One region of the Thalassospira sp. CH_XMU1448-2 genome, then DNA from elsewhere that is predicted to be linked to it. Evidence: predicted binding sites of a transcription regulator. Region 1 holds the regulator's gene; each other region holds the start of a gene.
The links. Region 1 encodes LexA, which represses DNA repair genes until DNA is damaged. Its sites were predicted from a motif close to ATGTTCTANTTTGGTTC; they were not measured.

Region 1 (7,242 bases):
CCATGAAGCCCGAGGGCATCGTGATTTCGCCCGGTCCTTGTGACCCGGAACGTGCAGGTATCTGTCTTGATTTGATCAAGGCTGCGGCTGGCAAGGTCAAGCTTCTTGGCGTGTGCCTTGGCCATCAATCAATTGGTCAGGCATTTGGCGGCAAGGTTGTCCGTGCGCCCCATTGCATGCATGGCAAGACCGATGCGATGAAACATTCCGGTACCAGTGTCTTTGCCGGTCTTCCAAGCCCGTTTGAGGCAACGCGCTATCATTCTTTGGTGATCGAACGCGAAACTTTGCCCGACAGTCTTGAAATCACCGCCGAAAGCGAAGATGGTCTGATCATGGGTGTCCGTCATAAAACCCATCAGATTCATGGCGTTCAGTTCCATCCCGAAAGCATTGCATCGGAACATGGGCACGCATTGTTAAAGAATTTTATCGACTATACCGGCGCCTGACAAACGCACCGGACCGCAAACCGAGGAAACCCGAATGTCGACTGATAATGATCTGAAGCCAATTCTGGCCAAAGTCGCAGATGGTGAAAAACTGACCGAAAGCATGGCCGAACAGGCTTTCAATGTGCTGATGTCGGGTCAGGCAACCCCGTCCCAGATGGGGGCTTTCCTGATGGGTTTGCGTATTCGCGGTGAAACGGTTGACGAAATCACCGGCGCAGCACGCGTCATGCGTGAAAAGGCAACCGGCATCGTTGCGCCTGACAATGCAGTTGATACCTGCGGGACGGGTGGAGATGGCAGTGGCACCTTCAATATTTCGACTGGTGCCGCCATTGTTGCGGCGGCGGCTGGTGCTGTTGTTGCCAAGCATGGCAACCGTGCTGCTTCGTCGAAATCGGGTTCTGCGGATGTATTGATGGCGCTTGGCGTCAATCTTGATGCCGATATGAAGCTTCTGGAAAAGGCGCTTCGCGAGATCGGCCTGTGTTTTATGATGGCAACCCGCCACCATTCGGCAATGCGCCATGTGATGCCGACCCGTGTTGAAATGGGGACCCGCACGATCTTTAACCTGCTTGGCCCGCTTGCCAACCCGGCAAAGACCAAACGCCAGGTCCTTGGCGTTTTTGCCAAGGACTGGGTAGAACCGGTTGCCCATGTGCTGAACCGTCTGGGATCGGTACATGCTTGGGTCGTTCACGGCCATAGCGGACTTGATGAAATCTCGACCACCGGTCCGACCTTTGTTGCCGAAGTCAAAAACGGCAATGTCACGACCTTTGAAATTTCACCGGGTGATTTCGGCTTTGAAACGGCTACTCTTGAGGATCTCAAGGGGGGGGATGCCGATGTGAATGCCAAGGCTATTACTGATCTTCTGGCGGCGAAAAAAGGCGCTTATCGCGACATCGTTCTGATGAATGCCGGTGCGGCCCTTGTGGTTACCGGGATTGCTAGCGATCTTGCCGAGGGTATTAAAAAGGCGTCCGATGCGATTGACAGTGGCAAGGCTGCAGAGACGCTGCAGGGCCTTGTTACCATTACCAACGAAGGAAACGCAGCGTGAGTGACGTTCTTCAAAAAATCTGTGACGACAAACGTGACCATGTCGCAGCCTGCAAGGCGCGCAAAACCCTTGGCACGCTTGAAGCAGAAGCAAAGGCACAGTCAGCACCGCGCGGCTTTATCAATGCCCTTGAAACCAGTGTTGCGAACGGTCGTTACGGCCTGATCGCCGAAATCAAGAAAGCATCACCGTCCAAAGGTCTGATCCGCCCGGATTTCAATCCACCGGAACTCGCAAAAGCCTATCAGGCTGGCGGGGCAAGCTGTCTTTCTGTTCTGACTGACGTCCCCTATTTCCAGGGCGATGATAGTTATCTGGTGGCGGCACGTGCGGCTGTTGACCTTCCGGCATTGCGTAAGGATTTCATGGTTGATCCCTATCAGATCACCGAAGCACGTGCGCTTGGTGCTGATTGTATCCTTTTGATCATGGCGGCCCTTGATGATGGCTTGGCGGCTGAACTTGAAGATGCCGCGCACAGCCTTGGCATGGATGTTCTGATCGAAGTTCACAATGCACCGGAACTTGAACGCGCGCTGAAACTGAAATCACGACTGGTCGGGATTAATAACCGCAACCTCAAGACCATGGAAATTTCGCTGACCACGACCGAAGAACTGGCTGGCATGGTTGATAACGACCGTTTGCTGGTGGCTGAAAGCGGCTTGTTTACCCCGGAAGACCTTGCACGCATGTCTAGGGTCGGCGCGCAATGCTTCCTGATTGGTGAAAGCCTGATGCGTCAGGATGACGTGACCGCAGCAACCCGTAATCTTCTTGGCCTTGCGGCCTGATTGGCGACAGACAGAATAATGGCAGACAAGCTTTCGCATATTGATGCAGGTGGTAACGCCGTCATGGTCGATATCTCGACCAAGGCCGATACCACCCGAATTGCCATTGCCAAGGCACGTGTACTGATGTCTGCGCAAACAGCACAGCTGATTGCGGATCGCGGCCATAAAAAGGGCGATGTTCTTGGCATTGCCCAGCTTGCCGGGATCATGGGGGCGAAAAAGACTCCTGATCTGATCCCGCTGTGCCATCCTCTTCCCCTGACTTCGGTAACGGTTGATCTTGAACTGGCCGATGATATTGACGGGGTCGATATTACGGCAACCTGCAAGACCACCGGCAAGACCGGTGTCGAGATGGAGGCGCTTACAGCTGCCACTGTTGCGGCCCTGACCGTCTTCGATATGTGCAAGGCGGTCGATAAGGCGATGCAGATCACAGATATTCGTGTCACCCGCAAGGAAGGCGGAAAGTCCGGCACCTATATCGCCGACTGATCGGGCTCCCCCGGTTTCCTTCTGTTTCAGGACATTGTTTCGCGTTTCTGACATCCGTCCTGTGCTTTTTATGCGCAGGTGCTTGACCGCGCAAAAGAACTAAAGTAGAACATCTGTGTATCCTTTTTGTTCTTGCTACAGGTTCGGGAAATATCATGCTGACGCGCAAGCAATATGAGTTGCTGGTCTATATTGACAATTACCTTCGCGATCACGGTATCTCGCCCTCTTTCGATGAAATGAAAGAGGCCCTGAACCTTAAATCCAAATCAGGCATTCATCGGCTGATCACCGGGCTTGAGGAACGCGGCTTTATCCGTCGCCTCGCCCATCGTGCCCGTGCACTGGAAGTCATCCGGCTTCCGGAAAACAGTGACGACGAGGCACCTGAAACGCCAAACAATGTCACATCCATTGCCAGTGCGCGAAAGGCATCGCACCGTCCGGCAACCGTCCCAACCGCGTTTTCCGAGGCCGGAGAAGCCATTTCACTACCGCTTTATGGTCGGATTGCCGCAGGTACCCCGATCGAGGCGCTGCGCGATCAAAGCACCATGGTGCAGGTCCCGGCAGCCCTTCTTGGTTCTGGTGATCACTATGCGCTTGAGGTATCGGGTGATTCCATGATCGAAGCCGGTATTCTTGATGGCGACACGGTGCTGATCCAGCGTTGCGAACAGGCCCATGATGGCACGATTGTCGTCGCCCTTGTCGATGACAGCGAAGCCACGCTCAAGCGTCTTAAACGTGGCCGCGGCGAGGTTCTGCTTGAACCGGCCAATGCGCGCTATGAAACCCGTGCGCTGTCACCGGACCGCGTGCGCATTCAGGGACGTCTGGTTGGCTTGCTGCGCCAATACTGATCACCGTCCATTCCCATACAGCTTTTGAAAACCGCCCGGTGTGCGATGCATCCGGGCGTTTTTTTTAACTTCGAAGAACTGTTTCATCGCGCTGCACGTCCCGCCTTTTGCGCGACGATGACCCAAGGCCAGTGTCCGGATGTTGCGCGCACTGTTTGCAGTGATATTTCATCGCTATCTTTGCTGCCTGCGCTTAACGCCACGCCACCTTGCCACCACAAGACATCGTCATCAATCATGTGCTGCGCCCCGGCATCCTGACAGCTTTGCCTTGGCAGATCTGTTGTCAGACTGATGACAATCTCGGCATTCCGACAGGCATAAAACGGGTTGAGAAGCTTGCTTGCAATGATGATGTTTGTCTTGGCACTGTCCGCGCCAATCCCGACCAGACACGGATCCGTATCACAGGTTTTGACGTAGCGGTCTTCATCCTCACGTCGCATGCCGAAGCGGCTCATCCAGACCGATTTTTGAAACTCACCAAGCCCGTCGGGAATATAAAGGACACCGTCATCCGGATCGAAGACAGCCCAGTTTTCACGATCACCTGACACCAGAATATTCGGGCTTTGATGTTGCCATTGCGCAAACACAGCAATCAGTAAAAGCGGGACACCCAGAATAATGGCGGCCCTGTCACGCCAGATCATCGCCCAGGAAAGTGCCAGCAACAAGCAGGAAACTGCGATAAAGCTCAGCCCCGAAACGTACCAAAGCCCCCATTCCTGATCGGCGACGATGGAGGCCGTCCTGATCAGGACGGCAAGCCCGGGTTTCATCAAGGCAAGTGTGACACCGCCCAGCCCGACCGGGATCAATATAAGTGTCGCAACGATCAACGGCATCACCCAGAATGCCATCACCGGGATGGCAATCAGGTTGGCAACAATCCCCAGCATCGAAATGCGTCCGAAATGGAACCCGATTATCGGTGCCGTCACTGCTGTAACAATGATGCCGGTGACCAGCAATCCAGCGATATAGATCACGATACGGACATACCAGGGGCTCATACCCTGACGATCAAGCCATCGACGGCCGGGCCCGTCATAGAACGCCACCAACGCACCAACAGCAGCAAAGGACAGCTGAAAGCTGGCCCCCAGAACGGCATCGGGACGCAAGATCAAAACGACAATAGCCGCAACACCGACCAAGCGTAACGAAATGGCGCGGCGATCAAGCAACAAGGCGATCCAGACAACCAGCAACATGATAAAGGCACGTTGCGTGGGCACTGTTGCCCCGGACAATCCAAGATAAATCAGCCCTGACAAGGCAGCAACTACCGCCGCCCATTTTTTTATCGGATAGCGCAATGCAATGCGTGGAATAGCAGCCAGGCAAAACCGGAACAGAAAAAACACCGTTCCACACAACAATCCCATATGCAGTCCGGAAATCGCCAAAAGATGGGCAAGCCCCGACTTCCGTAAGTCTTCGGTTATATCGGGGGTGACTTCACCCCGTTCACCAATGATAAGTGCCTTGGCTATTCCGGCTTCGGGAGCACTCAGATAGTGGCTGATCGTTTGAGAAACAGACTGACGCGCTTCCTCAATAAAGTTCCATAATTCATTGTTTTTATAATCTTTATCCTCAGCCAAGACCTGAAACTGTCGTCCGAATGCAAAACCGGTTGCGCCGATCCCGCTAAAGTAAAGGTTACGCGCGAAATCTGGATCACCGGGAACCGCTGGCGGGCGAAGCGGAAATAACCTTGCCTTGACCTGCACCTGATCGCCGATAGAAAACTTGCTGTCGCCCAGAAAACTTAATCTGACTTTCCAGTCGTACTCCCCATCTGCCAGTCCTGTTATGGCAGATGGTTCAAGTGTGACCCGAAGTCGATTTTCGCGTGGTTCAATATTGATAACAGTGCCGGTGATTTCGGTCGCATAAAGCGTCTTGGTCAGAATATTTTGCGGACCAATATCCGTGTGAATGGCACTTGTGAGGAACCCCGCCATCAAGCTTGTTTGCAACTGCAGGGTGAAAGCAACAATCGCGATCCGCCGGGTCATCCAGAATGCGCAGCCAGAAAGAATCATTCCGACGCCAATCTCTGATGCTGCAATGCGCGCAGGAAGCAAGAAATATAGCGCACATCCCAACCCAAAGAAGAGGACCGATGACAGAAACCATTTATTTCTTTGGCTTGTAACAACAAATATGACTTGCGAGAAATCCCCCACAAGCCTTTGTTTTTTCATACTTCTTATAAAAGTATTACGACGAATGTCCAATAGCCCGCCCTGAGCATTGTTTCTATCTAACATCGGCTGTGGTGCAACAGCGTGTCATTTGTGCTATAGCCTGCACGCCAAAAGTCCATACGACAAGCGACAACATCCAGATAACGGATAGATTGAATGACGGTTGTTACCCGTTTTGCCCCGTCCCCGACAGGGTTTTTACATATCGGCGGCGCACGCACCGCCCTGTATAACTGGCTTTATGCCAAACACACCGGCGGCAAATTCTTGCTGCGCATCGAAGACACTGACCGCGAACGTTCAACGCCCGAGGCCGTAGAGGCCATTTTTGACGGCCTGAACTGGCTTGGCCTGACCGCTGACGAAGAACCGACTTTCCAGTTTGCCCGTCGCGACCGCCATGCAGAAGTCGCCCAACAATTGCTTGATGCCGGCAAGGCATATCTTTGCTATTGCACGCCCGAAGAACTGACCGCCATGCGCGAGAAAGCCCGTGCTGAAGGCCGCCCTATGAAATATGACGGCACCTGGCGTGATCGCGATCCGTCCGAGGCCCCTGCTGGCGTCAAGCCGGTGGTTCGTCTCAAGGCGCCGCAGGAAGGCGATGTCGTGATCAATGATCAGGTTCAGGGCGAAGTTCGCGTCGCAAACGAACAGCTTGACGACTATGTCATCCTGCGCGGTGACGGAACCCCGACCTATATGCTTTCGGTTGTTGTTGATGACCATGATATGGGTGTGACCAACGTCATTCGTGGGGACGACCACCTGACCAATGCCTTCCGGCAGAAAGCGCTTTATGACGCAATGGGTTGGGACGTTCCTACCTTTGCTCATATCCCGCTGATCCATGGCCCGGATGGTGCAAAACTGTCCAAGCGTCACGGTGCACTGGGTGTTGACGCCTATCGCGACGAAATGGGCTTCCTTCCCGAAGCGCTGAACAACTATCTGCTGCGCCTTGGCTGGGGCCATGGTGACGACGAGGTCATCAGCCAGGAACAGGCAATCGAGTGGTTTGACGTCAAGGATGTTGGTAAGGGCGCGTCGCGTTTCGACTTCGCAAAGCTGACAAACCTGAACGGAATTTACTTGCGTCAGGCCGATGACAAACGGCTTGTAGACGAGATTTCCCAACGGGTTGCAGCCCTTGCTGGTATTGATGCAATTGATGCAGCGCAAAAAGAAATCTTGATCAATGGCATGGCAGGCCTTAAAGAAAGGGCCAAGACACTTATTGAGCTCGCCGAATCTTCGGCCTTCTACGTTACAGATGGCATTACGTCCGTTAACGAGAAAGCCCAGTCCCTGATTGATAGCGCACCTGAAGGTTTGTTCGCAGAACTG
Region 2 (7,242 bases), 210 kb from region 1:
GGCTTGTAGCCGCGTGTTTTGGCTTCGGGCAACTGTGCGAACCAGTCCCGGATCGGGGTGAAAGCCCCGGTATAGGTCACCGGGTTGGATCGCGGGGTTCTGCCAATCGGGCTTTGATCAATATCGATGATCTTGTCGATAAGTTCGACACCGGCAATGCTGTCATGTGCGCCGGGATGATGACGGGCGTTATGCATCCGTTTTGCCAACGCCTTATACAGCGTTTCGATCACCAGACTGGACTTGCCACCACCGGAAACTCCGGTAACACAGATGAATTTTCCAAGCGGGAAATCAACATCAATGCCCTGAAGGTTGTTGGCCGTGGCCCCCTTGATGGTAATCGCCTTGCCATTTCCTTTGCGACGTTCCTTGGGAACAGCGATCTGTTCGATCCCGACAAGGTATTTCCCCGTCAGGCTGTTGGGGTTCTGCTGGATTTCTTCGGGGGTTCCCTGCGCAACAATACGTCCACCATGGATACCTGCACCCGGGCCCATATCAACGACATAGTCAGCTGCGCGAATAGCATCTTCGTCATGTTCAACGACAAGAACAGTGTTTCCAAGATCACGCAGGCGCTTGAGGGTTTCCAGAAGACGGTCATTGTCGCGCTGATGCAGGCCAATTGAAGGTTCATCAAGGACGTAAAGCACACCTGTGAGGCCCGAGCCGATTTGCGATGCCAGGCGAATACGCTGGCTCTCACCGCCCGAAAGGGTGCCGGACGTGCGCGACATGGAGAGATAATCAAGTCCGACGTCACGCAGGAACCGCAGACGGTCATTGATCTCGCGAAGAATACGCCGGGCGATCTCTGTTTCTTTCTCGTTCAGCTTGCCTTCAAGGCCGATAAACCAGTCACCGGCCTTGGCAATCGAAAGATCGGTGATCTGCGAGATATCAAATCCATCAACCTTTACGGCCAGTGCTTCGGGTTTCAGGCGTTTTCCCGAACAGGTCGGGCAATGTGAAACCATCTGATATTTGGACAGTTCATCACGGGCCCACTGACTGTCAGTTTCGCGCCAGCGACGGGCCATGTTTGGAATAACACCTTCGAACGGGCGAGAAACCTTATAGCTGCGCGACCCGTCATCATAGGTAACGGTGACTTCTTCTTCGCCGGAGCCGTTCAGAATAATGTCCTGAGCTATTTTCGGTAATTTGTCCCAGGCAACATTCGTCTTGAAGCCGAAATGCTTTGCGACCGATTTCAGCGTCTGCAGATAATATTTCGATGTGCTGCTTGCCCAAGGAGCAACAGCGCCATCTTCAAGCGTCTTGCTTTCATCAGGGACAACCAGCATCGGATCAAATTCCATCTGGGTGCCAAGACCATCACAAGCCGGGCAGGCGCCAAAGGGATTATTGAATGAAAACAGGCGGGGTTCGATTTCCTCAATCGTAAAACCGGAAACGGGGCAGGCGAACTTTGCAGAGAAGACAGTGGTTTCCCCAGTCTTGGCGTCTTCGGTCAGGACGATGCCATCGGTCAATTCAAGGGCAGTTTCAAAACTGTCGGCAAGACGGGTGGCGATGCCTTCCTTGACGATCAAACGATCCACCACGACTGAAATATCATGTTTCAGTTTTTTATTGAGTTCGGGGGCCTCGTCGATGTCATACATCTCGCCATCGATTTTGACGCGCTGGAACCCGCGTGAGCGCAGATCACGCAATTCCTTTTTGTATTCGCCCTTACGTCCGCGTACGATCGGAGCAAGAAGGTAAAGACGCGTGCCTTCTTCCATCTCCATCACCCGGTCGACCATCTGCGACACCGTCTGGCTGACAATTGGAAGACCCGTTGCAGGCGAATAGGGGATCCCGATGCGCGCCCACAGAAGACGCATATAGTCATAAATCTCGGTGACGGTACCGACGGTCGAACGCGGATTGCGCGATGTCGTTTTTTGTTCGATCGAAATGGCCGGGGACAAGCCGTCGATATATTCGACATCCGGCTTTTGCATCAATTCAAGGAACTGGCGTGCATAGGCAGACAGGCTTTCGACATAGCGACGCTGACCTTCGGCATAGATCGTGTCGAACGCAAGCGAACTTTTTCCGGATCCCGAAAGGCCGGTAATCACCACCAGAGAATCGCGTGGCAGTTCAACGTCGATGTTCTGAAGATTGTGTTCTTTCGCACCGCGAACCGAAATTTTCGTCAGCATATCGGGCCTTTTGTTCCTGAATTGTTCGGAAAGTGTATAGAGGACGTCAACGCTATACGCAAGCGCACCCCTGACAGCTCCTGTCAGTATTTGTCAGGAGACTGTCATTTCACAATGACCATGGCGATAGAGACACGAAAAAACCCGCCGAACAAGTCCGGCGGGCTTCACAAATCCTGTGACCATTTTGGTCGAACAAGGCTGATCAGGCTTAGCCCTTGGTGACCGAACGACCGGTCGCGCCAAGGTCTTTGAAAGCTTCTTCGAGACGGGCTGCCATCGAAAGTTCAGCTTCGCGAACCCAGACGCGCGGGTCATAGTCTTTTTTGTATGGTTTGTCCGTTTCCGGATCGACCTGATACTTGAAGGCGCGCGCATGGGCTTCGACATATTCACCGACCGGGCGGGAATAGGCGAACTGGGTATCGGTATCGATATTCATCTTGAAAACGCCATAGCTGACGGCTTCTTCGATTTTCTCTTTTTCCGAACCGGAACCGCCATGGAATACGAAGTCCAGAGGACGGTCGCCAAGACCATGCTTCTCGGATACAAATTTCTGGCTTTCCAGAAGAATTTCCGGACGCAGTTTGACGTTGCCCGGTTTATAGACACCGTGCACATTACCGAATGCAGCAGCAACCGAGAAATGGCCGAGCGGCGACAGACGGCGATAGGCCTCTTCAACTTCTTCCGGACGGGTATAAAGACGCGGATCGATCTCGTCACTTGACGTGTCAAGCTCGTGACCAATGCCGTCTTCTTCGCCACCGGTAACGCCCAGTTCGATCTCAAGGCTCATCTCGATGGCGGACATGCGCTTAAGGAAGGTCTCGCAAGTCGACAGGTTGTCTTCAAGCGTTTCTTCCGAAAGATCGAGCATGTGAGAGCTATAAAGCGCCTGACCGGTTTCGGCATAGGCCTTTTCGCTCCATTTCAACATTTCATCGACCCACGGGACGAACTTGCGGTTCGCGTGATCGGTATGCATGACAACAGCGACACCGTAATATTCAGCAAGAAGCTGTGCATGACGGGCAGCCGAAACTGCACCCACGACACGGGCAGCATCAGCGTCCTTGATGCCCTTGCCGGCAAAGAACTGTGCACCACCATTCGAAAGCTGAATGATAATGTCAGAACCGGCATTCGCGGCAGCTTCAAGGGCTGCGTTCATCGTGCTTGATGATGTGATATTAACAGCGGGAAGGGCGTAACCGTCCTGCTTGCAAGCAGCGACAAGGTCACGATAGGCAGCACCGGTAACAACACCGGGTTTAACGGAAGGCATGTGGGTACTCCTCCTGGGGGTCAGAGTAAAACAGGTGCCCCCGTGCGAACCGACTGGTCCGCGGCAAGGGCAATCCGTAAGGAGCCCAATGCATCTTCCATATGCTGCGTCAGGTCAAGATTTTCTGTTATAGACTTTAGGAAAAATTCCTGTTCACGCAGGCACAGACCATCGTGATCGGGTTCGTCATCTGTGCGGATGATTTCATCAACGCGGGTGAATTCGCCGGAACTGTCGGTATCTGCATGATGCAGGCGCAATGCATTTGTCTTGGTGTGGGTATCGATGTCGGCCGATCCGGCTCCTTTTTCTTCGACATCGGTAATCGAGACGCAACCTTTCGGTCCAATGACATCCTTAACAAAGAATGCGGTTTCGCTGATCATCGGACCCCAGCCAGCTTCATACCAGCCAACTGAGCCGTCATCAAAACGTACCTGAAGCTGCCCATAGTTATACATCTCTGGTGCGACATCCTCAGAGAGACGCACACCAATTGCATTGACCGATACCGGCTTTGCGCCGGTCATCAGGCACATGATGTCAAGATAATGAACCCCGCAATCAACAATCGGCGATACGCTGTTAAGCAACCGCTTGTGGGTTTCCCAAAAGGCGCCGCTGCTTTGTTGGTTAAGGTTCATCCGCATGACAAGCGGTTTGCCGAGTGTCTTGGCAATTTCGACGAACTTTTCCCAGGATGGATGATGGCGCAGGATATATCCGATCACCAGTTTCCGATCATGTTTGCGTGCAGATGCGACCACGCGTTCAGCATCTGCGACGGTCGCGGCCAGCGGCTTTTCAATAAAAACATGTGCCCCGGCTTCAAACGCTGCGATGGCGAAATCTGCATGTGTCTCGGTATAGGTATTAATTGAAACCGCATCCGGTTTGGTTTCTGCCAACGCAGTATAGAAATCGGTAAACTGCGGATAGTCGGCAAAACCATCCGGAAGCTTGTTTGCCGGGATTTCGGAACGTGCACAAATGCCGACGATTTCGTATCCATCCAGCGCGTGATAAGCCTTTGCGTGGGACATACCCATATTACCAAGACCAATGACAAGAATACGAACCGGCTTCATTTTATGCCTCCTGAAAACCTGATAAAATATTGATTGTTTTGATTGTTATGCGCCGTTGATCCAGCTGCGGGTTACAGTGTAGCTGTCATCAAACAGAATGATATCGGCCTGATAGCCCGGTGCAATGCGCCCCATCTTGTCATCTAGTTTCAGGAACTCTGCCGGATAAAGGGATGCCATTCTAAGCGCTTCGCCAAGCTCAATACCGATCATCTCGACACAGTTTTTAACCGCACTGATCATATCAAGATCGGAGCCTGCTAGCGTCCCGTTGGCCAAGGCGCAACGCCCATCAGTGGCGATAATTTCCTCACCACCAAGGACAAAGCGTTTTTCAGTTGCGCCAACTGTCGGCATCGCATCCGTCACAAGCATGATCTTGCCTTTTGCCTTGGCTTTAACGGCGATTTTCACAGCGGCAGGATGCACGTGGTAACCATCAACAATCAGTCCACACCAGGTGGTATCATCTGCCATTGCCGCACCGGCAACACCAGGTTCGCGATGGGTAAGGGGGCTCATGGCGTTAAACAGATGGGTAAAGCCACGCATTCCTTCGCCAATTGCCTCCTGAATATCATCATACGTACCTGCAGTGTGCCCGGCGCAAACCAGAACACCTTTGTCTGCAAGCTTCTTTATGGTTCCCTTGGCGGCTTTTTCCGGCGCCATGGTGACCAGAATTCTGCCGTTGGGCAGGCGGGTCAGAAGTTCAATCGCATCATCTTCCATCGGGCGGATGATGTCGGCGGAATGAACGCCTTTACGCTCGACATTCAGGTACGGGCCTTCAAGATGAATACCGACGATACCCGGAACATTTGCATCAATTGCAGCGCTGACGGCCGCAATGGCATCTTCCATCTTGTCTCGATAGTCGGTGATGAGAGTCGGCAGCATCGCAGTGGTACCGAACTTACGATGGGCTTCCATGACGGCGCGCACCCCGTTGATATCGGGTTGATCGTTCAAAAGAACGCCGCCGCCGCCATTAACCTGAACGTCAATCAGGCCGGGGGCCAAAGTTTGGCCCTGACCATCAACGATTTCAATGTCGTTGGGCAGGGCTTTTGCATCGGAAATTGCTTCGATCTTGCCGTTACGCACGATGACCGCTTTTCCGTCGAGAAATTCTGTCCCGTCGAAAATGCGGGCATTGGTAATGGCAAAGCTGGTCATTAGTGGGTCTCCGTCACTTTCGAAAGGTGCGGCGGCGCATCGGGGTTGCAGCCACGAGCCAAAGCCACATTTTCCGCCAGAGTGTAGAATGTCTGGATCATGGCAATCGGCGCCAGTAACGGGTGGATATCCTCGACCACCGGGAGGTGACCCTTGATATCGGCATAGCCCGTCTCTGCGGCAAACAGATTGTCTGTTTTTGCCCGCATCTCGGAAAGGAAATCCTCGACGCTGTCACGTGACGCATCTTGCTGCGAGAATACCAGCATCGGGAAAGTCGGCGTGACCAGTGCCATCGGTCCGTGCTTGACTTCAGCTGCGCTGAAAGCTTCGGCGTGCAAGCTACTGGTTTCCTTGAATTTAAGGGCAGCTTCCTGTGCGATTGCAAATGCTGGTCCACGCCCGATAACATAAAGGCCGTTAGAGTTGGCAATCGTTTCCGATGCACCCAGCCAATCCTGATCCAGAGCGGAATTCAACGATTGAGGCAACTTAACGAGCCCTTTGTTAAATGCATCATCCTGTGTCCAGGCACCTACAATCTGCGCAATCGCTGACAGGGTTGCGATATAGGATTTGGTTGCTGCAACGCTTCTCTCTGGTCCGGCCATCAGCGGGATCACATGGTCAACGGTATCGGCCAGTGGAGAATCGACCACATTCACAAGTGCCACAGTGCGCGCGCCCGCGTCACGGGCTGCCTCGGCATTCTTCACCAGATCAGGGCTCTTGCCAGACTGCGAAACCGCTATGAACAAAGCGTCTTTCGAGGCAATTGAACGATTATAGATTGATACAATTGATGGTGCTGCCGAAACGACCGGAATGCCAAGCTGGCTTTCGATCAGGTATTTGGCATACAGGGTTGCGTGGTCGGAGCTTCCGCGCCCGCAGGTGACAACAAATTTCGGCGGATTGTTCCGCAGGTCTTCCGCCAGCTTGGCAATTGCATCCCTGTTGTGTGCAAGCTGAGTTGCGACAACTTCCGGGGCTTCTGCCAATTCGCGGCCCATCTGCGTTTTCGGACGCCAACTTGTCGTCATGTGCTATATTCCCTTGGTTCTGTATGAATGGCGAGTTGACTCGATCAACGCGCATCCACCTGCATTTCAGCGATAAAGTCATAACTGTCACCGCGGTAATAGGACCGGGTGAATTCCACTGGCGTGCCATTGGCAAGGAAAGAGCGTCGCTCGATATAAAGCGCGGCACTGCCATCCGGCACCCCAAGGATTTTGGCGGTTTCGCCATCAAAAAGTTCGGCCCGAAGGCGCTGCAATGCGCGTTCGGGCTTTTTGTTGTACTTTGCCAGCGCGTCATAAAGCGATTTGTCGACTTCATCCGGGCTGGGCAAAAAGGCGCGCGGAATGACCGCATATTCAAGCGCCATAGGTTTGTCATTCGCTGTACGCAGACGACGCAAACGGGTGACCTCGGTCCCCGGTGACAAATTAAGGGCCATGGCTTCTTCGGGCGAGGCATGACCAAGTGTTTTTTCCAGCCA
Region 3 (7,242 bases), on a different contig from region 1:
CGATTTTGCACATATGCGACTGGCCTCGGGCCACATACCATCACTGGTTTGGCGTTTCATCGCGTTGGCATTAATCGCTTCTGCCATAAGTGACGTTATGATCATTGCCGCAAAGACAGGCGGAAATGATCAGATTGTCGGTGTCATTTTAAGTGTCACATCTTCGATGGCTCTGCTCACCATCGGCTTTCTGTGTCTTTCCCCGGATATTGCAATTGATATCGATACAAACGATCCGCCGGAAAATCCGGCATCCAGCCACATTCCCCGAAACGTCGACATCACAGAACACAAATCCACAATGATCCAGCTTGAGGATTTATTGGTGGGGCAGCGGCTTTATCTCGACCCGGATTTGACACTTGCGCGCATTTCGCGGCGTATGGGTATACCGCTAAAGCAGATTTCGGCCGCGATCAACGCCACGACCGGTGAAAACGTATCGCGCTATATCAACAAATTCCGGATCGAACATGCCTGCAACGAACTTGGCCGCGGTCAGAATGTGACAACGGCCATGCTTTCGAGTGGCTTTAACACCAAGTCAAACTTCAATCGGGAATTTCTGCGCATTACTGGCAAGACGCCCAGCCAGTGGCAACAACAGTCACAAGCTGACTGACCCTGTAGGGTATCCCTTTTTACCGTCGTCAGCCATTACCGGGCGCATGAAGCTGCGCTCATAGGAAATGATCGAGCGGTTCCGAACTTCCATATTCAGGACTTCCTGACATTCCCCGTCATCAGCCATGCGAGTTCGATAATCTTCATATTCGGCAAGGCTCGGAAAGCTGAACAACGCATAGGCGACATTACTGGCCCCTTCGTGGGGCAGGAAATAGCCATGATGCGTGCCGCCCATGCGGTTGACGATGGGAATCCAGCGTTTGGCATATTCCTCGAACTCGGGGATTTTATGGCTGTCGATGATATATTTCAGATAGCAGGTGATCATGGCGGGGCTCCTGACCGGTGGCAGCTATGTTAACGTCCAAAAGCAAAAGGACGGACCGCAATCACGGCCCGTCCTTTGGAAAACTAAGCTGAAAAACCAGCTCGATCAATCGTCATTGACCGGTTCATCTTCGCTCATATTGGTCATGCTTTCGGCAATCAGACCGGCACTCTCGCGAATGCTCTTTTCGATTTCCTGGGTCATTTCCGGATTCTCGCGCAGGAAGGTCTTGGCATTCTCGCGGCCCTGACCGATCCGGGTCGAGTTATAGGAGAACCATGAACCCGACTTCTCGACAATCCCGGCTTTAACACCAAGATCAAGGATTTCGCCCATCTTGGAGACGCCTTCGCCATACATGATGTCAAATTCGACCTGCTTGAAGGGCGGTGCCATCTTGTTTTTGACGACCTTGACGCGGGTCTGGTTACCAACGACCTCGTCACGATCCTTGATCTGGCCGATACGGCGGATATCAAGACGAACCGAGGCATAGAATTTAAGCGCGTTACCACCGGTGGTGGTTTCCGGGCTGCCAAACATCACACCGATCTTCATACGGATCTGGTTGATGAAGATCACCATACAGTTCGACCGCGAAACCGAGCTGGTCAGTTTACGCAAGGCCTGGCTCATCAGGCGGGCCTGCAGACCAACATGGGTGTCGCCCATCTCGCCTTCAAGCTCGGCACGCGGTACGAGGGCAGCAACCGAGTCAACGACCAGAACATCAATCGCCCCGGAACGGACCAGCGTGTCGGCAATCTCAAGAGCCTGTTCACCGGCATCAGGCTGCGAGATCAGAAGTTCGTCGGTATTCACACCCAGCTTGCGGGCATAGCCCGGGTCAAGCGCGTGTTCCGCATCGACAAAGGCACAGGTCCCGCCAAGTTTTTGCGCCTCGGCAATGGTGTGCAGGGCCAGCGTGGTTTTACCCGAACTTTCCGGACCATAAATTTCAACGATACGGCCACGCGGCAAACCGCCGATCCCAAGACCGATATCAAGACCGAGTGAACCGGTCGAAATGGCTGAAATGTCAACGGCGCTATCCCGCTGACCCAGCTTCATGATCGAACCTTTGCCAAATGCCCGTTCGATCTGCCCAAGGGCGGCTTCGAGTGCCTTCTGCTTATCCATAGTATCCTTATCCACCAAATGCAGCGCGGTCTGAATCATTGCTCGAACTCTCTTATTCCACAGGGCCGGGTAGGATGCAACGCAGGCGGTTCCCCGGACCTATAATGCGGAACGCCACCGCTTGAAGAACCTGCTGCCCAGACAGACTGTTTTCCCTGTTCACGTCAGCAGAACGTTTGAGAACATAATGCGAACACTCTCATAAAAAATCGGATGTTGCAAGTTTGTTCTTTTTCTCTTCGATGCCAGAATTTATCGCCAGAATCAAAAACCCCGACCAGAATTCGGTCGGGGTGCAGCATTTCCGGATAATAAACCTGGCTTTAGTTGGTGATTTTCAGGTGTTCGTGCTTATGCGCATGACCATGATGATCATTGCCATGATGATGGGTTTCAACATGCAGTTCGCCCGGAACCGTATAAAGCTGTCCGTGACGGACACCGGGCTGGGCAAGAACCTTGTCGGCGAAGGTCCGAATTTCCGATAACGCACCACGCAGGGTCACGCTTTCAAGACAGGTATCGTGATCAATGTGGAAATGCACCGTCGAGACCGTCAGGTTGTGGTGTTCATGCTGGGTACTCATCAGACGGGATGCCAGCATGCGTTCTTCATGGTCATAGACATAATTCAGAACGGCGATACCGACGCCGTCGGCATCCTCGTTGAGCTTGGTGTTCTGAAGCTTTTCCCGGATCAGATCGCGGAACCCTTCGGACCGATTGGTATAGCCACGGCCTTCGAGGAAGGCGTCAAAGGCCTCCATCAGATCGTCTTCAATCGATACCGTCACGCGGGTCATGGCAATTCCCTTTCAGAATCATCGTCTTGACATGTATGAACAATTTTGAAAAATTCATACCACCTGTTTTACAGACCTAATTTCCCAAAGGATAGCAGATGTTTCAATCAAAGTTCGCACGCGCCCTGATAATTGGTGCGACCGGATGCCTTTTGGGCAGTGCAGCGGCAGCCCATGAATTCATTGCCAGCACGAGCCAGACAGATGTCGCCCCCGGCAGCAGTGCGGTCCTGACGATGGATTCGACCCATCAGTTCGGCATTCCCGAAGAGGCCGAAGCCACCAGCCATGTGCGCGCCCAACTGATCACACCAGCGGGAAAAACCGACCTTGAAGTGGTCACAAACCCCGATGCCCCCAATCTTGTGGCGTCCTTTACCTATCCTGATCAATCAGCTTGGCTCCATAGCCATCGCCTTCCGGTCGTGTGGTCGCAAACGCCTGACGGCTGGCTTGAAGGCGGGCTTGATCAGCATGCCGATGCAATCACATCAACGCGGTATGAAAAATTCGCCAAACACCTGGTTGGCTGGTCACAAGATAACGGCCTCATCACCGCATCACTTGGTGACAAACTTGAAATCGTGCCGCTTGCCGATCCGCGCAAAACCGCAATCGGGGCCGATGCCGAGTTTCAAATTCTGCTGGATGGCCACCCTTTAACGACAACTGTTCTTGCGACCTATGCCGGGTTCACCGATACCCCGTCATCCTGGGCCTATTACAGTGAAACACTCACCGACGAGCGCGGCAGTGCAATTGCCAAAGTCCGCATTTCGTCACCGGGTCTTTGGGTTGTTCGTGTGGCAGCCGACGTTTCCGACCCGCAAGAAGATGTTCGGGTTCACAACCTGCGTGCCACGCTGAGCTTCTATGTGGATGGTCAGGAATAATGTTCGCACGCCCTCTTCGATGGCTGCCAGTTCTTCTGGTCCTGCTTTTTGCCGGACCAGAAGATGCTTTTGCCCATGGGGCTGGATGGCAGCTGGTCGATAGCAATACGACGGTTCGCTATCGCTTTGGCTATACCGACGGAAGCCCGATGGCTTTTGCCGAAATTGTTATTACCGCTCCGGACGGGAAAATCTGGCAAAAGGCGCGTACAGACCGGACCGGCCATTTCGCCTTTGCCGTAGACCCCGCCTCAGAAACGGACGGTCCCGCCGGGAAATGGCACTTAAAGGTCGCTGACGGCATGGGGCATATCGTGCAACTCAGCCATCAGCCGGACAGCGCACCGAACCCCGAACAAACCGAACATGCATCATCCAATGCAATGCAAGGCACCTCTGCGCTGTTTGACCTGCCCCTTTGGGCAGATATCCTGTTCGGGTTAAGCCTTTTGGCCAACCTGTTTGGCGGCTTGCTGATCTGGCGCCAACATGCCTGGAAAAAACTGTCAATGCATGAACAATAGTGCAACACCGGCAAAGGCAAGGCAGGTTCCAGCAACGGCCTGCCAGCCGACCGGCTTGCGCATGACCAGTCCTTCATAGACGATCAGCAAGACTGGCGGCAAAGCCATCAATGTCGAGGCAATCCCGACATTGGCATTCTGAACCGCCGCCATCGACAGCCACACCCCGATAGCAGGCCCGATTAACGCCCCAAGCAGCAACCACTTGCCAACATCAGGTGCAATACAGGCAGTAACGGTCCGTCGCACCCGACCCAAAAGGATGGCAATGCCCCACATGACAATGACGGCAACCAGCGTTCTGATCCAGGTCGCTGACAAGGCGGAATAGCCATCAATCAATGCATATTTCGCGGTGATCAGATTGGCGACCTGCCCGATCGCCCCGCCAAGCCCGAACAAAATCCCCAGAACATAGTTGCGCCTGCCGAGGCCGACAGGTCGCCCCTTTTTACCAAGAATAACAATCAGAACACCACTGACGCCAAAGGCGATGCCCGCAATTTCAATCGGGCGCAGAGTTTCGTCAAACAGCAACCATGCCAGAACTGCCCCCATGATCGGCACGGTCGACATCAACAACATCGAAAGCCGCGCCCCGATCAGGACAAAGGCCTGAAACAGCATGGCGTCCCCGATAACAAGCCCGACAATGGAAGACAGGCTGAGCCAGCCAAGCTGTTCCCAACTTACGGCCGCAGGCCAGGGGGATCCTTCAAGCAGCAAATGCAAAATCGTCAGACAGAAAATCGAACAGGCCAACCGCCCGCGATTGACCGTCTGGGCCCCGGCCTTGCCGCCAATATTGGAAAAGATCATGCTTGATGTTGCCCAGCACAGGGCGGCGGTAAAGGCGGCTGCCTCACCAAACAGGGGGATCATGGGGCGCGTTTCCTGTCATTTATATCATACCGGACTTTTGACCGGCTTCGGGCGTTGGTGGCCAGCTATCCATAAGCGCAAATTCGGGGGCGTTTGCAATCTGAATTATCGGGGCTAACGGCATCGCGGTCGCAACTTCTTGCGAATTTCTGCATGCATCGTATGTTCATGAAATCACGCATGTAAGGATCCAAGCATGACCAAGGCCCGACAAAAAGACAGCAACGGTAAACCGTTCAAGGGAATTCGCCGATACCTTCATGACGGTGAAGTCGTGATCATGGATTTGCCGATATCGGCGGTGTCGGTTCTCGTCCCCGGTTTGATCAAGATCATCTGGATTGCCGCCCTGATCTATGCGTCCTATCACTGGCGTGAGATTTACAATTTCCTGATGCCGGAATTCCGGAGCCTTCTGACCGGGCCGGAGGCATTTGCCGCCCTTGACCGGATCTGGGAGGAATATGAATTCGTCTTTTCCTTTGCCCTGATCGGTTTGATCCTGGCTGCCATTTCGATTGTCTGGAGCATCCTGCGCCGCGTCCTTGGTGTTTCAACACGGGCCGCAAAAGACAGCCTGCTTTTGCCCCTGACCGCGATCCGTGATCTGTTCTTTTTTGAACGCGTCATTACCAATAACCGGATTGTCACGCGCAGCGGTGTTTTGCGCAAAGATCAGGATGATCGCGGGTTCGAGGCGATCAAATCCACCCGCATCAGCAAAAGTGTTGTCGGCAATATCTTTGATTATGGTGATCTGCATATCACCGACCGGATCGGGCATACCTTCACCCTGCATCAGGTCAGCCATCCCGAAGATGTCGCCAAGCAGCTGTCGGATTTCTTTGGGCGTGTTTACGCCAATCAGAACCAGAACGCCCCGATCGACATCACCCATCTGGGCTCAAATCAGGCGATTGAAGCTGATCCTCAATCCACACGCACACCGGAAATGTAAGGAATATCTAAGCTTACAGGCCTGCGAATGAATGTCCTTGGGCGTAAAATTCACGCAGAATACGGGCGACGTCCGGCACCAGATTTTCATGTTCTTTGGAAAGCCAGATATAGACACCGCTCTGTTTCAGGACGACCTTGTTCACCCCGGCGAGTGTATCCCTGTATTCGCGAAGGTTCAGATCATCGATCAGAAAGGCATCAATACGACCCTTTTTGAACATCTCGACCATCAATTCGTAGCTCGGCACAGTGATCCTGTTTTCATGGCCTTGCGACAAACTATCTGACCATTCTGTGCCGCGACGTATCCCGAGAGTAGCCTGAGAGATATCTTCAATCGCTGACACCTTGAAATCACGGGTGACAAGAATGGCCTCACCGATGATCAGGGGAACCGGCACCATAGCCATGCCTGCTGTCTTGTATGGCTCGAACCCTTCTATCCGAAGTAATTCACCATCCACTTCACCATCAAGCAGCATTTGTGCAGATCTGGCAGACGGATTGTAACTGACAATGAAACAGGGACTCTGCAGGGCAAAAAGATGTTCAAGCTCTTCGCCGATTTTCAAGCCAAGATAGTCGTTTGGTGAAGATAAAGACAGACAGTTGCGCGCCTGTGCTGACGACATAAAGGTCAAGCACACTAACGAGGCCAGAAAAACCCGGGCAACGGACGATAACGGCAACAACGCAACTCCGGTCTCAACCTTCTCAATCACTTTGGATCAGGCACTTAGCAGATCAGCTCCGTATCAGGCAAGGAATTCAGTTGTTCTGGTTGTCGGTGTTCACATGCCCTTGGTGCCGACTGCACACATATGATTGTCTGTATGGCACAACCGGGAAGGCAAAGCCATTGTAATTGCGCCGGACACCTGTCGGAATCAATTATGTTCTGACACGGTCACGAAGGATGCTGGCGCATCAATCCCATCTGCCTGCGCAGACGGTAGCAATTCAAATGATAGCAACAAGGCCACGATAAAAATAATAGCCACCATGCAGGATCGTGCGATCCCGGTCGACGTGCGTTTCGCCATTCTTACCCCCAAGCCAGCATCACGACAGGTTCATTTATCGAA

Region 2: a site for LexA is predicted at 2,191-2,207, ahead of uvrA (excinuclease ABC subunit UvrA). Genes of this name have one in related genera too.
Region 3: a site for LexA is predicted at 2,320-2,336, ahead of recA (recombinase RecA). Genes of this name have one in related genera too.

Annotation. Positions count from the first base shown of each region.
Region 1 covers NZ_JAYMEA010000002.1:890,262-897,503, forward strand. Annotated here, with positions in the region: gene WA318_RS11495 (anthranilate synthase component II) at 1-452, shown strand, start outside; gene trpD (anthranilate phosphoribosyltransferase) at 487-1,521, shown strand; gene trpC (indole-3-glycerol phosphate synthase TrpC) at 1,518-2,315, shown strand; gene moaC (cyclic pyranopterin monophosphate synthase MoaC) at 2,334-2,813, shown strand; gene lexA (transcriptional repressor LexA) at 2,969-3,676, shown strand; gene WA318_RS11520 (ComEC/Rec2 family competence protein) at 3,760-5,892, opposite strand; gene gltX (glutamate--tRNA ligase) at 6,052-7,242, shown strand, end outside.
Region 2 covers NZ_JAYMEA010000002.1:676,454-683,695, forward strand. Annotated here, with positions in the region: gene uvrA (excinuclease ABC subunit UvrA) at 1-2,180, opposite strand, end outside; gene fbaA (class II fructose-bisphosphate aldolase) at 2,392-3,471, opposite strand; gene WA318_RS10485 (Gfo/Idh/MocA family protein) at 3,492-4,559, opposite strand; gene nagA (N-acetylglucosamine-6-phosphate deacetylase) at 4,605-5,738, opposite strand; gene WA318_RS10495 (SIS domain-containing protein) at 5,738-6,781, opposite strand; gene WA318_RS10500 (GntR family transcriptional regulator) at 6,826-7,242, opposite strand, start outside.
Region 3 covers NZ_JAYMEA010000003.1:319,740-326,981, forward strand. Annotated here, with positions in the region: gene WA318_RS13985 (helix-turn-helix domain-containing protein) at 1-622, shown strand, start outside; gene WA318_RS13990 (NIPSNAP family protein) at 608-955, opposite strand; gene recA (recombinase RecA) at 1,061-2,134, opposite strand; gene nikR (nickel-responsive transcriptional regulator NikR) at 2,419-2,898, opposite strand; gene WA318_RS14005 (DUF4198 domain-containing protein) at 2,997-3,791, shown strand; gene WA318_RS14010 (carboxypeptidase-like regulatory domain-containing protein) at 3,791-4,315, shown strand; gene WA318_RS14015 (DMT family transporter) at 4,298-5,197, opposite strand; gene WA318_RS14020 (PH domain-containing protein) at 5,394-6,155, shown strand; gene WA318_RS14025 (substrate-binding periplasmic protein) at 6,169-6,789, opposite strand.